DNA from 3 places in the Streptococcus oralis genome. Region 3 is predicted to be linked to each of the others. Evidence: riboswitches for the same ligand, from Rfam matches in the RefSeq annotation. Region 3 holds a riboswitch; each other region holds the start of a gene.
The links. A riboswitch is a leader RNA that binds a small molecule or an ion and turns the genes downstream of it on or off. The one in region 3 is predicted to bind thiamine pyrophosphate.
Positions count from the first base shown of each region.

Region 1 (4,169 bases), 440 kb from region 3:
GAAGCATCCCCGTGTAACTGTACTGCCCAGTAATTGGCAAAAGATGGTAAAATGGCGAGCACAAGCATCCAAGTCAACATCTTAAATCGACGGTAGTAGAGCATAAAGAGAATGCAAAATGCGACTACCGAAAGATTAAGAGCAATCGAAGGAAGGAAAGATGTTTCCAAGGATAAAATTAGCAAGAAAAGACTGAGTATCGGTGTCTGGGTTGCGACTTTGATCATACTACCTCACCTCCCCTTGACCATTGCTACTCAGAAAACTGAGAGGTTTGCTGATTGTCATGTCTTTCACATGACTGAGACCCTCACTAGTCATCCCGATCCAATAATCAACCACAGAGATCAAGGGATCTAAACGATGGCTAATGATCAAAAAACTTCTCCCTTGATTTCTGTCCTCCAAAATCCACTGGCAAAAATAATGACAAGCTCTATCATCCAAACCTGCAAAAGGTTCATCTAGCAAGATCACAGAAGCCTTGCTAGTCAAGATGGTCAATAGCTGAAGAATCTTTTGCTGACCGCCACTTAATTGATAAGGACTCTTATCGAGTGCCTGCTCCAAATTAAAAAATTGTAATGCTTGGAGAATCCGCTGATTTCTTTCGGAGTCTGGACCATCTAATTGCAGTTCCTCTCGCAGACTGACTCGGATAAACTGCTTCTCAGCCTCCTGAACAACACCCGTCAGGTCACGATACAAACTCTTTTTCTTTTTGAGAACCAATCCCTTCCAAGTAATGCGCCCCTTATACTTTTGAAATTGGAGAATGGAGCGAAAGAGGGTTGATTTCCCGACACCATTGTCACCCAGGACACAGGAAATCCCTTGGTAAAATGTGAAATCCGCAATCGAAAAGAGGGGGCGATTCCCCAGCTCACAAGTCACACGGTCCATATGGAATAATTCTGGGCTAGAGGCAACTTTCTTTGAAGCAACCTGTGTCATCTCAGAGGTAGGGATTTGAAACACTTCTCTTAGTTGTCCCTCTCTCAGCTCCACCATATGGTCAATGTAGGCTCCATAATCCGTTAAATCATGGTCGCACAGGATGACTGTCTTCCCATTAGAGACCAACTCCTTTAGAATCTCTAGGATCTCTATCCTACTCTTTCGGTCAATGGAAGCGAAGGGTTCATCTAAGAGATAGACCCTAGGATTCATGGCAAAGAGAACAGCCAAAGCAGCTTTTTGCTTTTCCCCACCTGATAAGTGATGAATGGGACGGTGTAAAATCGCCTTGCAGCGACATTGCCAGACCACCTCTGCTATTTTAGCATCAATCTCTTGGAGGGGATGCCCGATATTCTCCAAGGTAAAAATCAGTTCCTCAAACAAATTCTCCATGGTAAATTGATGATTGGGATTTTGAAAGAGCATACCAACCGTCTGAACACGTTCAACGGTAGAAAGCTGACTGACTCGGCTTCCATCTATCAGGACTTGACCACTATAGGGAAGAGAACTGACTTGAGCAATGATTTGAAAGAGACTGGATTTTCCTGAACCGCTGCTCCCAACTAACAAGGTAAAAGCTTGCGCATGAAAAGTAAAATTAATCGGCTCCGAAAAGATTGGGGACTGAATCCCCCGTAGTTCCAGCCCCATCTACGCCTTTCCTCCGGCTGCAAACTGATGATAGAGTTTGACAATGGCACGAACCAAGATGGTACAGAAGAAAAAGACGGAAATAAAACGCACCACAAGCAAGGAAAGGACAAAAGGAAGAGAAAAGGCATAGTAACCTAACTTAATGTATTCATAGACAAAGCTAACAAGCGTAATCCCAATACTATTGGCAGTTAGAGAGAGCCAACTTTCATAGCGATTCTTGGTCACAAGAAAACCAAGTTCACTTCCCAAACCTTGAACCAAGCCAGACAAAAGGGCACCTAGACCGAATTGGCTACCATAAAGGACTTCAGCAAGCGCAGCAAGCACTTCTCCAATCGTCGCGCTTCCGACTCTTGGAACAAAGATAGCCGCAATGGGCGCAGCCATACACCAGAGACCAAAGAGGATTTCATTGGCAAAGGCCTGCAAACCAAGAGGGGCCAAGATCAGGGTGAGGATATCAAATAGATATCCTGAACCCACAAAAACGCCACCAAAAAAGATAGACAAGAAAGCAAGTAAGATAACATCTTTTAACTGCCATTTTTTCAACATAAAAAACTCCTTTTTTAAAGAAAAGTGGGGCATTCAAGAAGAGCTACCAAAAGGCTTTCCGTCAAGCCTATCCTCTTTTGATAAACAAAAAAACTCCAATTACAAACGAGAATTAGAGTTTACCTTACCAGATTAGACAGTTCTTTTCGACATACGAAAAAAACCTTTTCACATTTCCCTTCGCCAGTCTTAACTGTATCAGGTTCAATGGGTATTATCTCAGCCTAAAGCACCCCAAATGTCTTTATTATTTAATTACTGGACCAGTATAACAGAATTTGAAAGCCCTAGCAAGATATTTGACTGGAAAATATATTTATATAGCTTATGAAAACGATTTAATCTTTCTATACACGAAGAAAAACCTCCACATCAGGTGGAGGCCGTCTTCTTTATCAATACAACTTTAAGTCACGAGGGTCGACTGGGAAGGTTGGGTTGTATGGGTTGTGACGGAGTTTGAAGTGTTTGACATCCTCAATAGTCTGAGTTCCAGATAATTGCATGACTGTCTTCAATTCTGCATTCAAGTGCTCAAAGACTTGACGCACACCAACACTACCACCAAGAGCCAAACCATAGATCACAGGGCGGCCAATAGCTACCAAGTCTGCTCCTGAAGCCAAAGCTTTAAAGACGTGCTGACCACGACGAACACCAGAGTCAAAGACAATTGGTACACGTTTATCAACTGCTTCAGCGACTTCTTGAAGCGAGTCAAAGGCCGCTGGCCCACCGTCGATTTGGCGGCCACCGTGGTTGGTTACCCAGATACCAGAAGCACCTGCGGCAAGCGAACGTTCAACGTCTTCACGGCATTGTGGCCCCTTGACATAAACAGGAAGACCTGAGTATTCAGCGATAAATTCGACATCGCGTGGAGACAAGCGTTGTTTGGCTGATTTGTAAACAAAGTCCATTGATTTTCCAGCACCTTCTGGCAGGTATTCCTCAACAATCGGCATACCAACTGGGAAGACAAAACCATTGCGCTTATCGACCTCACGATTGCCCCCTACAGTTGCATCTGCCGTCAAGACAATCGCTTTGTAGCCTTCAGCCTTCACACGGTCCATGATATGACGGTTAATGCCGTCATCCTTACTAAAGTAAAATTGGAACCAATGAGGTGTCCCTTGAAGAGCTTCCGTAATTTCTGGAAGGTCAACAGTAGAGTAGGAACTAGTTGTATAGAGAGAACCAAATTCATGCACACCACGCGCAGTAGCTACTTCCCCCTGCTCATTTGCTAATTTATGAGCTGCAACAGGCGCCATAATAATTGGTGAAGATAATTTTTCACCTGCAAATTCAATCTCTGTACTTGGATTTTCAACATTGCAAAGCGTATGTGGAACGATGAGTTTGTGGTTAAAGGCACGGATGTTCTCGCGTAAAGTGAAAGTATCCTCTGCTCCACTAGCGATATAACCAAAGGCAGCTTTAGGAATGACTTGTTGCGCCATTGGCTCTAAATCATAAGTGTTAATAAAATCTACAGGTCCTTCTGCATTGCTTGTTTTATATGACATAAAGTGTCCTCCTTATTAAGTAAGCGTTTACTTTTTCTTGCATAAACTATCTTACCTCTTTTTCAGAATCCTTTCAAAAATTTTGTCTGGAAATTTCAAATCACAGACATGATAAATATTTTCTATCATTGTGATAAAAAATTCATATTATCCAAACATGCCCTTTAGTGCTACAATAGCTATATCATTCCTAGACGGGAGGTTCTATTTTGGATTGGTCCATTGTTGAACAATATCTACCACTATATCAAAAGGCTTTTTTTCTGACCCTGCATATCGCAGTTTGGGGAATTTTGGGTTCTTTTCTTGTTGGTCTAATCGTTAGTGTCATTCGGCATTATCGCGTTCCTATCTTTTCACAGTTAGCAACAGCCTACATCGAATTGTCACGAAACACGCCCCTTTTGATTCAGCTCTTCTTTCTCTATTTCGGGCTTCCCCGAATAGGAATTGTTCTTTCTT
Region 1 is NZ_CP065707.1:1,943,706-1,947,874, forward strand. Features, by position in the region: gene I6G42_RS09500 (energy-coupling factor transporter transmembrane component T) at 1-227, opposite strand, end outside; gene I6G42_RS09505 (ATP-binding cassette domain-containing protein) at 229-1,614, opposite strand; gene I6G42_RS09510 (ECF transporter S component) at 1,615-2,175, opposite strand; TPP riboswitch at 2,334-2,422, opposite strand; gene lctO (L-lactate oxidase) at 2,571-3,707, opposite strand; gene I6G42_RS09520 (amino acid ABC transporter permease) at 3,917-4,169, shown strand, end outside.
Region 1: it holds a riboswitch for thiamine pyrophosphate, as region 3 does, so the genes downstream of both, I6G42_RS09510 (ECF transporter S component) here and I6G42_RS01760 (thiamine-binding protein) in region 3, are expected to answer to the same signal.

Region 2 (4,169 bases), 450 kb from region 3:
CTCTTTTATAAGTATGGTCGGAAATTTCACTATTCTGCCCTAGGAGAAATCTTGGGAACAGGGATTATCGGTTCTATTGTTTCCTATCCTGTCATGGTTCTCTTTACAGGATCTGCGGCCAAGCTCAGCTGGTTTATCTATACTCCGAGATTTTTCGGAGCGACCTTGATCGGTACAGCCATAGCTTTTCTTGCCTTTCGATTTTTAATCAAGCAGGAATTCTTTAAAAAAGTGCAGGGATATTTCTTTGGAGAAAGGATAGACTGATGCAGGCATTTACAAATCCTTTCCCTCTGGCAACCAGTTCCTTGATTCACTGTATCACCAATGAGATTTCTTGTGAGATGCTGGCAAATGGGATTTTAGCTCTGGGATGCAAACCTGTCATGGCAGATGATCCCCGTGAGGTTCTTGATTTTACCAAACAAAGCCAAGCTCTCTTCATCAATTTGGGGCATTTGTCAGCTGAGAAGGAGAAAGCAATCCGTATGGCAGCTTCTTATGCAAATCAAGCTTCTCTCTCAATGGTAGTAGATGCGGTTGGTGTATCAGCGTCATCCATTCGTAAGGGACTAGTCAGAGATCTTTTAGAATACAAGCCCACGGTCCTTAAAGGAAATATGTCGGAAATCCGAAGTCTTGTTGGTTTAAAGCACCATGGAGTTGGGGTTGATGCGAGTTCTAAAGATCAAGAAACTGAGGATTTGCTTCAAGTCTTGAAAGACTGGTGTCAGCTTTATCCTGGTATGTCATTCTTAGTCACGGGTCCCAAGGACCTCATCGTTTCAGAAAATCAAGTTGCTGTATTGAGGAATGGCTGTGCAGAATTAGACTGGATAACAGGGACGGGAGACTTGGTTGGAGCCTTGACAGCTGTTTTTCTCAGCCAAGGAAAGACTGCCTTTGAAGCTTCTTGCCTAGCGGTTTCTTATCTCAATATTTCTGCCGAGAGAATTCTTGTTCAAGGAATGGGATTGGAAGATTTTCGTTACCAAGTTCTCAATCAACTCTCTCTCCTAAAAAGAGATGAAAACTGGCTAAAAGCAATCAAAGGAGACTTTTATGAATAGAGAAGCACTTAGACTGTATCTGGTAACCAATCGCTACCAAGATTCCTTGGAAAGCTTTCTTGAAAAAGTTGAGACGGCCTGCCGTTCAGGTGTTACCATCATCCAACTACGAGAAAAAAACCTCACCACCAATCAATACTATCAACTGGCAAAACAAGTCAAGGAAATAACAGATGCCTACCAAGTCCCCTTAATTATCGATGATCGGTTGGATATCTGTCTTGCAGTCGATGCTGCAGGTTTGCATATTGGCGACGATGAACTACCAGTTTCGGTTGCCCGCCAAGTCTTGGGTCCTGAAAAAATCCTCGGTGTTACTGCTAAAACAGTAAAAAGGGCTCTTGAGGCGGAAACATCGGGTGCGGATTACTTGGGAACAGGAGCCATTTTCCCGACTACGACCAAAGAAAATGCACCCATCACCCTGATTTCAACCTTGAAAACCATTTGCCAAACGGTCTCCATTCCAGTAGTTGCTATTGGAGGCTTGACGTCAGAGAATATTGACCAGCTTGCTGCAACTGGTATAGCTGGTGTAGCTGTCGTCAGGGATCTGATGCAAGCAGAAGATATAGAGGCAAAAACGCAAGCCTTTTTAACAAAGCTGGATGACATTATTTCCTAATCAAAAACTCTCTAATTCCCTTAAAGCGGGAACTAGAGAGTTTTTCTTAATCTTTAAAACTTGTATGGTTGACTGGACCAGAACCATGACCGAGTTGAGGAGCGTCTTGGATGGCTTTTGTGATAAAGGCCTTGGCCTTATCCACTGCCTGATAAAGACTTCTGCCCTTGGCAAGTTCAGCCGTAATCACAGCAGCAAAGGTACATCCAGTACCATGGGTATGACAGGTTTGAATTCGAGGACTTTCCCAGACAAATTGCTCCTCCTTGGTAAAGAGGAAATCCTTGGCACCGCCTTCGAGATGACCACCTTTGATTACCACAGACTGAGGACCAAATTCTTTTAAAATCAGGCGACCGGCACGTTGCATGTCTTCTGGATTATGAATTGAGAAACCAACAATTTCTTCTGCCTCAGGAAGATTGGGTGTAATAATAGTCGCAAGGGGAAGCAGGTTTGTTTTTAGGTAGCTTCTCGCACTAGTATCTATCAGGGTATCACCGCTTGTTGCGACCATAACAGGGTCCAGCACGTAGGGGCAGTCCAGTTTTTTAAGATAGGGTTGGATAATCTCCATGATTTCAGTAGTTGCTAACATACCAGTTTTTACAGCCTGGGGCTTGATATCCGAAAAGACACTCTCCAATTGAGCTTCCAACATTTGGTTGGAGACGTGCTCGATTAATTGAACGCCTCTGGTATTTTGAGCGACAAGGCTGGTCACAACGGCCATTCCATAAACATCTCTCGCTTGGAATGACTTTAAGTCAGCCATAATGCCAGCACCGCCACTAGGGTCAGTTCCAGCAATGGTCAGAGCAACGGGTAAATAAGTCATCTAAAACCTCCCAACCAACTGAAGTTTGTATTCTTAAGAACAAGTAAGTCTGTTTGAGGAAAGCAATAGAAGACTGGGTAGTCGACATTATCATTTCCACTTCCATCAGCTAGCATTACCTAGATTGAGTCAAAGGGATCTAACAGTCGTTAATCTCAGCTTTACGCACCCCTAGTGGTTGTTTTCTTTTTTCTACAGTATAGCATATTTTTATAGTTTATATAGTAAAATTTGACTGCAAATCTCTCGTTACATGATTAGAATTCTATTTTTCGAAAAAATAATAAAAATTATAGTTGACAAATGTAGATTTTCGGAGTATACTAATAACTGTAATCGACAAATGTAGATTTAGGAGGTGTGATTATGCAGATTTCAGATGCAGAATGGCAGGTTATGAAGATCATTTGGATGCAGGGCGAGCAGACCAGTAGCGATTTGATCAGGGTTTTAGCGGAACGGTTCGACTGGTCCAAGTCGACCATTCAAACTCTTTTGGCTCGTTTGGTTGAGAAAGAGTGTCTGACAAGGAAAAAAGAAGGCAAGTTCTTTGTCTATTCAGCCCTTTTAACTTTGGACCAAAGTCGGGATTTACTTGTCCAAGATATCAAGGACAAGGTTTGTTCTCGTAGGATTAAGAACTTGTTGGCTGATTTGATTGCTGAATGTGATTTTACTCAGGCTGACTTGGAAGATTTGGAAGCTGTGATTTCTAAGAAAAAAGCTAGCGCAGTTGCGGAAGTAAAATGTAATTGTATGTAAAGGAGACGTCATGTTAAATAGTATTGTAACCATTATTTGTATTGCCCTTATCGCGTTTATCTTGTTTTGGTTTTTCAAAAAGCCTGAAAAATCTGAACAAAAGGCCCAGCAAAAAAAGGGCTACCAAGAGATTCGAGTGGAAGTCAAAGGGGGCTATACGCCTGAGTTGATTATTCTTAAGAAATCAGTGCCAGCCCGTATCGTCTTTGACCGCAAGGACCCTTCACCCTGCCTAGATCAGATTGTTTTCCCAGATTTTGGAGTGCATGCGGACTTGCCTATGGGTGAAGAGTATGTAGTGGAAATCACACCTGAACAGGCTGGAGAGTATGGTTTCTCTTGTGGCATGAATATGATGCACGGTAAGATGATTGTAGAATAGGAGAATGATATGACTGAAATCGTAAAAGCAAGTCTTGAAAATGGTGTTCAAAAAATCCGTATCACGGCAGACAAAGGCTACCATCCAGCCCACATTCAACTGCAAAAAGGAGTTCCTGCTGAGATCACCTTTCACCGTGTGACACCTTCAAACTGTTATAAGGAAATTCTGTTTGAAGAAGAAGGCATCTTGGAACCAATCAGCGTAGATGAAGAGAAGACAATTCGTTTTACACCTCAAGAGTTGGGTGAGCATGCATTCTCATGTGGTATGAAGATGCAAAAGGGAAGTTATACCGTAGTTGAGAAGACTCGAAAATCTTTGTCACTTTTGCAACGTTTTTGGATTACTAGTATCTTTACCCTGCCTCTTGTGATTATCATGATTGGGATGTCGACAGGAGGAATTAGTCACCAAGTCATGCGTTGGGGCACCTTTTTAGCCACAACACCCATCATGCTAGTAGCAGGTGGTCCTTATATCCAGAGTGCT
Region 2 is NZ_CP065707.1:1,938,149-1,942,317, reverse strand. Features, by position in the region: gene thiW (energy coupling factor transporter S component ThiW) at 1-267, shown strand, start outside; gene I6G42_RS09485 (hydroxyethylthiazole kinase) at 267-1,070, shown strand; gene thiE (thiamine phosphate synthase) at 1,063-1,695, shown strand; gene thiD (bifunctional hydroxymethylpyrimidine kinase/phosphomethylpyrimidine kinase) at 1,742-2,533, opposite strand; TPP riboswitch at 2,618-2,716, opposite strand; gene I6G42_RS09470 (CopY/TcrY family copper transport repressor) at 2,900-3,295, shown strand; gene I6G42_RS09465 (cupredoxin domain-containing protein) at 3,306-3,677, shown strand; gene I6G42_RS09460 (heavy metal translocating P-type ATPase) at 3,687-4,169, shown strand, end outside.
Region 2: it holds a riboswitch for thiamine pyrophosphate, as region 3 does, so the genes downstream of both, thiD (bifunctional hydroxymethylpyrimidine kinase/phosphomethylpyrimidine kinase) here and I6G42_RS01760 (thiamine-binding protein) in region 3, are expected to answer to the same signal.

Region 3 (4,169 bases):
AGCACCGTCTTGTGTTCCAAGAGGAGATCCTTTTGTAACATATAACTCACGCGCCCCTTAGGATTTTCCTCGCCATCAAGGACAATTCGCCCAGACTGGACTTCTAAAATCCCAGCGATTAGGTTAAAGAGGGTGGTCTTTCCTACACCACTTGGACCTAGAATAGAAACCACTTCACCTGACGTCACCTGCAGGTTGATATCCTCTAAAATTTTTTCATCGCCATAGGCATAACTTACATGTTCGAGTCTAATTTCTGTCATTATTTTACAAATTCGTTAGTGAAGCCCTTGTCAGTCAAGTCTTCTTTGAGGATACCATGTTCTTTATCCCATTTGTAGAAGGCATTCCAGCGGTCAGCGTCAAATTGTCCCCATTTTTCCTTGTCGCTTGCATATTCTTTTGACAAGTATTTTTGAGATTCGATAACAAAGTCACGTTTTTCCTTGAGTTCAGGTGCATTCTTGATGAGGATATCTGCAGCTTCTTCTGGATGTTCCATGGCATATTGGTAGCCTTTTTTGATGGCTTGGATGACTTTGCGAGCTTCTTCTTTGTTGTCTTTGAGATAGTCGTTGTTTGCGATGATAACGGGTGAGTAGTAGTCAAACTCTTTTACATAGTCTTTCAGGTACATGAAGTTAGCCTCTACGCCTTGAGATTTGGCAAGGATGCCATCCCAACCGTAGTAGATCCAAGCGGTGTCAAAGACGCCATTGGCAATCGGTGTAATGGAGTTTGAGTCGTTGTTTGGTACTTTTTCTACCTTCTCAAAGTCTCCGCCTTGTGATTCTACCAAGGTTTTCAACATAGCAAGCTCCGTTGGGTCATTCCAGGTTCCGTATTTCTTCCCAACTAAGTCCTTTGGACTGCTGACATTGTCAGATTTACGTGAGATGATTCCAGATGTATTGTGCTCAACGATAGCGGCAACGGCAGTGATTCCTGCCCCTTTTTCCAATTTTTTAGCCATGTAGTCTTGGAAATAGATAGCAAATGGCGCCTTGCCATTAATCACCAAGTCAGATGAGCTTTCTTCAGGTGGCAATTTCAAGTCAACATCCACTCCAGCTTCTTTGAAATAACCTTTTTCCTTGGCAACATACAGCCCTGTGTGGTTGGTATTTGGCGTCCAGTCTAGGATAACGTCAATCTTTTTGAGTTCTGCTTCTTTGTTGTCCTTAGAAGCAGTTCCTTGACCACAAGCCACCAGCACGACAGCTACAAGAGCTGTCACAAGCGTTAAAAACACTTTCCATGTTTTCTTCATTTTGATTTCCTCTTTTCTTTTTCTAAAACATCCTTATCTTAGGGACGTTTCCATTTAATCACATATTTTTCGCTAATATCAACCAATTTCATACCCAAAAGGCTGATAATCGACACCATAATAATAATGGCAAACATGGTATCATACTGAAACAGTTTTTTAGACTGAATCATATAAACACCAAGACCTTCAAAACCTCCTAGCCACTCGGACACCACGGTTGTGATAAAGGCGTAGGAGACACTGACCCTCAGACCTGCATAAAAGTAAGGCAGGCTAACCGGGATTTTAAAATGCCAAAGGATTTGCCAGGGCTTGGCTCGCATCAGACTAAATAAGGTCAGCATATCCTTGTCACAATGCCTAAATCCATCCAAAATACTGACGATGATAGGGAAGGTTGTCGTCAGGATAATCAAGACAATCTTGGGTAAAATTCCATAGCCTAGCCACAAAACCAGGATAGGAGCTATAGCAATGGTCGGAATGGTCTGAACAACCACCATCATAGGGTAGATAAGATCATTGAGCCAAGCCAGACTGTCCATAAGCACCGCCATGAGACAGGCAATCAAGACTCCTAAGACTAGTCCGAGTAAAGCCACTCTCAAGGTCGCCCAGCTATGGTGCCAGAGAAATTCTCTGTCACGAACAAAGGCCTGAAGAATTTCAAAGGGAGTTGGTAGGATAAACTTGGGTAAAAGTTTGAATATTCCCGCTAACTGCCAGACCGACAAGACTCCTATAAAGCCCAAAAGACTAATGTGTCGTCTCATCATACTTTTCAAGTTTCTCATCGATGCTTAAAATCTCTCCTACATTTATTTTGACATTGGCAAAGACATTATCTGCCTCCTGCCCTGCCACTTCTAGCGCTTCTTTGAGAATGCGCATGAGCTCATCAAACTCTCCTTCCAAGACCGTTTCAAAGGGTGTCACCACCATGGTCACGGACTGAGCTTGCAGATAAGCAATAACCTGATCGATAATAGCAATCCGGTCAATCCCCTGTGATAGGGGCAAGACTTGCAAGGCAATGCTTGCTTTCATAAAAACCTCCTCTTCTAGGCTTCCTTTTGACAAAAAGAAAACCCCTTCCATATACGGAAAAGGTGCAGAATTCGGCTAAGTATCCTTCCCTACGCTGGCATTACCCAGATCAGGTGCGGTCGAAGTTTAACACTTCCTCTCAGACTGTACACAGACTCCCGTATCTTATATGGACATATGATAACGTAAATAAATAGATAAGTCAAGGAAACTGCTTACAGAAAATCATGAAAAAGAGTTTGAAGGCAAGTACTTCAAACTCCATCATATCTTTCTTATTTAGCCTCGTACCAAGTTGCTCCTTCATTCTCATCAGCGTTCAGGGGAACACTGAGCTGGATGGCTTCTTCCATGGTTTGTTTCACCAGTACTTTGACGGCTGCTAATTCTGCCTTTGGAACTTCAAGAACGATTTCATCGTGCACTTGCAACAGCATCTTGGTCTGATAGCCACCTTCAACTAGAGCTTTGTCTAGCTGGATCATAGCAATCTTGAGAATATCTGCTGCTGAGCCCTGGATAGGAGAGTTGATGGCCGTCCGCTCTGCAAAACCACGAATGTTAAAGTTGCGTGAATTGATATCTGGCAACTCACGACGACGCTTGAAGAGAGTCTCTACATAGCCCTTATCACGCGCCTCACGCACCACCTCATCCATGTAGTTTTTAATACCTGGGAAGCGTTCAAAGTAAGTGTCAATGTAGGCTTTTGCTTCCTTACGGCTGATGCCTAGATTATTAGACAAGCCAAAGTCTGAAATTCCGTAAACCACTCCGAAGTTAACCGCCTTGGCATTACGACGATCGTTTGGAGTCACATCTTCAGGACGTTCAATGCCAAAGACCCGCATGGCTGTCGAGGTATGGATGTCAGCTCCTTCTTGGAAAGCCTTAATCAAGTGCTCATCTTTAGAGATATGAGCCAAAACGCGCAATTCAATCTGTGAATAGTCCGAGCTGAGCAGTACGCTATCCTCCCACTCAGGCACAAAAGCCTTACGAATGAGACGGCCTTGTTCCAAACGAACAGGGATATTTTGCAAGTTTGGATCTACACTAGACAAACGTCCGGTCTGGGTCAAATCTTGCACATAGCGCGTGTGGATCTTGCCATCATCCAAAATCCAGTCTTGCAAACCAATCACATAGGTAGATTGGATCTTAGCAATCTGACGGTAGTCGAGGATTTTTTTAACAATCGGAGCAATAGGAGCTAGTCGCTCTAGCACATCCACGGCTGTCGAGTAACCTGTTTTGGTTTTCTTAGTGTATTCTAGAGGAAGACCGAGTTTTTCAAAGAGAAGGACGCCCAACTGCTTAGTCGAGTTGATATTAAACTCCTCACCAGCTAGTTCGTAAATCTCTTGAGTCAGTTTTTCAATAACAAGCTCATTTTCAGCCTGCATTTCAAGTAGGGTCTCTTTTTTAACTTTAATTCCAGCAATTTCCATCTTAGCAAGGACAAAAGCCAGAGGTTGCTCCATGTCATAGAGAAGGTCTAACTGCCCATGTTCACTGAGTTTTTCAAGTAAAACCGGCTCTGTTTCAACTAATACTGCAACCTTGCGAGCCAAATGCTCTAAGAATTTCTCTCTCTCAGGGATAGCTTTCTTGACACCCTTACCGTAGAAAGTCTCATCATCAGTCAGATAAGTCTGGCCATAGAGGTTCGCAATGGTTGAAATTTCATTATTCTCGACTGTTGAGAGTAAGTATTTTGCCAAACGACTGTCAAAAGCAGGGGCCTGCAGGTTCAAGCCCAAGCGATTTAAAAGAACCTTCGCTTTCTTAAAGTCATACACTTTTAGAGGTGTTTTTTCTAGAAAATCCTTGAAAATTGGCTCCTGCA
Region 3 is NZ_CP065707.1:360,440-364,608, forward strand. Features, by position in the region: gene I6G42_RS01745 (ABC transporter ATP-binding protein) at 1-263, opposite strand, end outside; gene I6G42_RS01750 (ABC transporter substrate-binding protein) at 263-1,270, opposite strand; gene I6G42_RS01755 (ABC transporter permease) at 1,309-2,067, opposite strand; gene I6G42_RS01760 (thiamine-binding protein) at 2,030-2,320, opposite strand; TPP riboswitch at 2,390-2,492, opposite strand; gene polA (DNA polymerase I) at 2,596-4,169, opposite strand, start outside.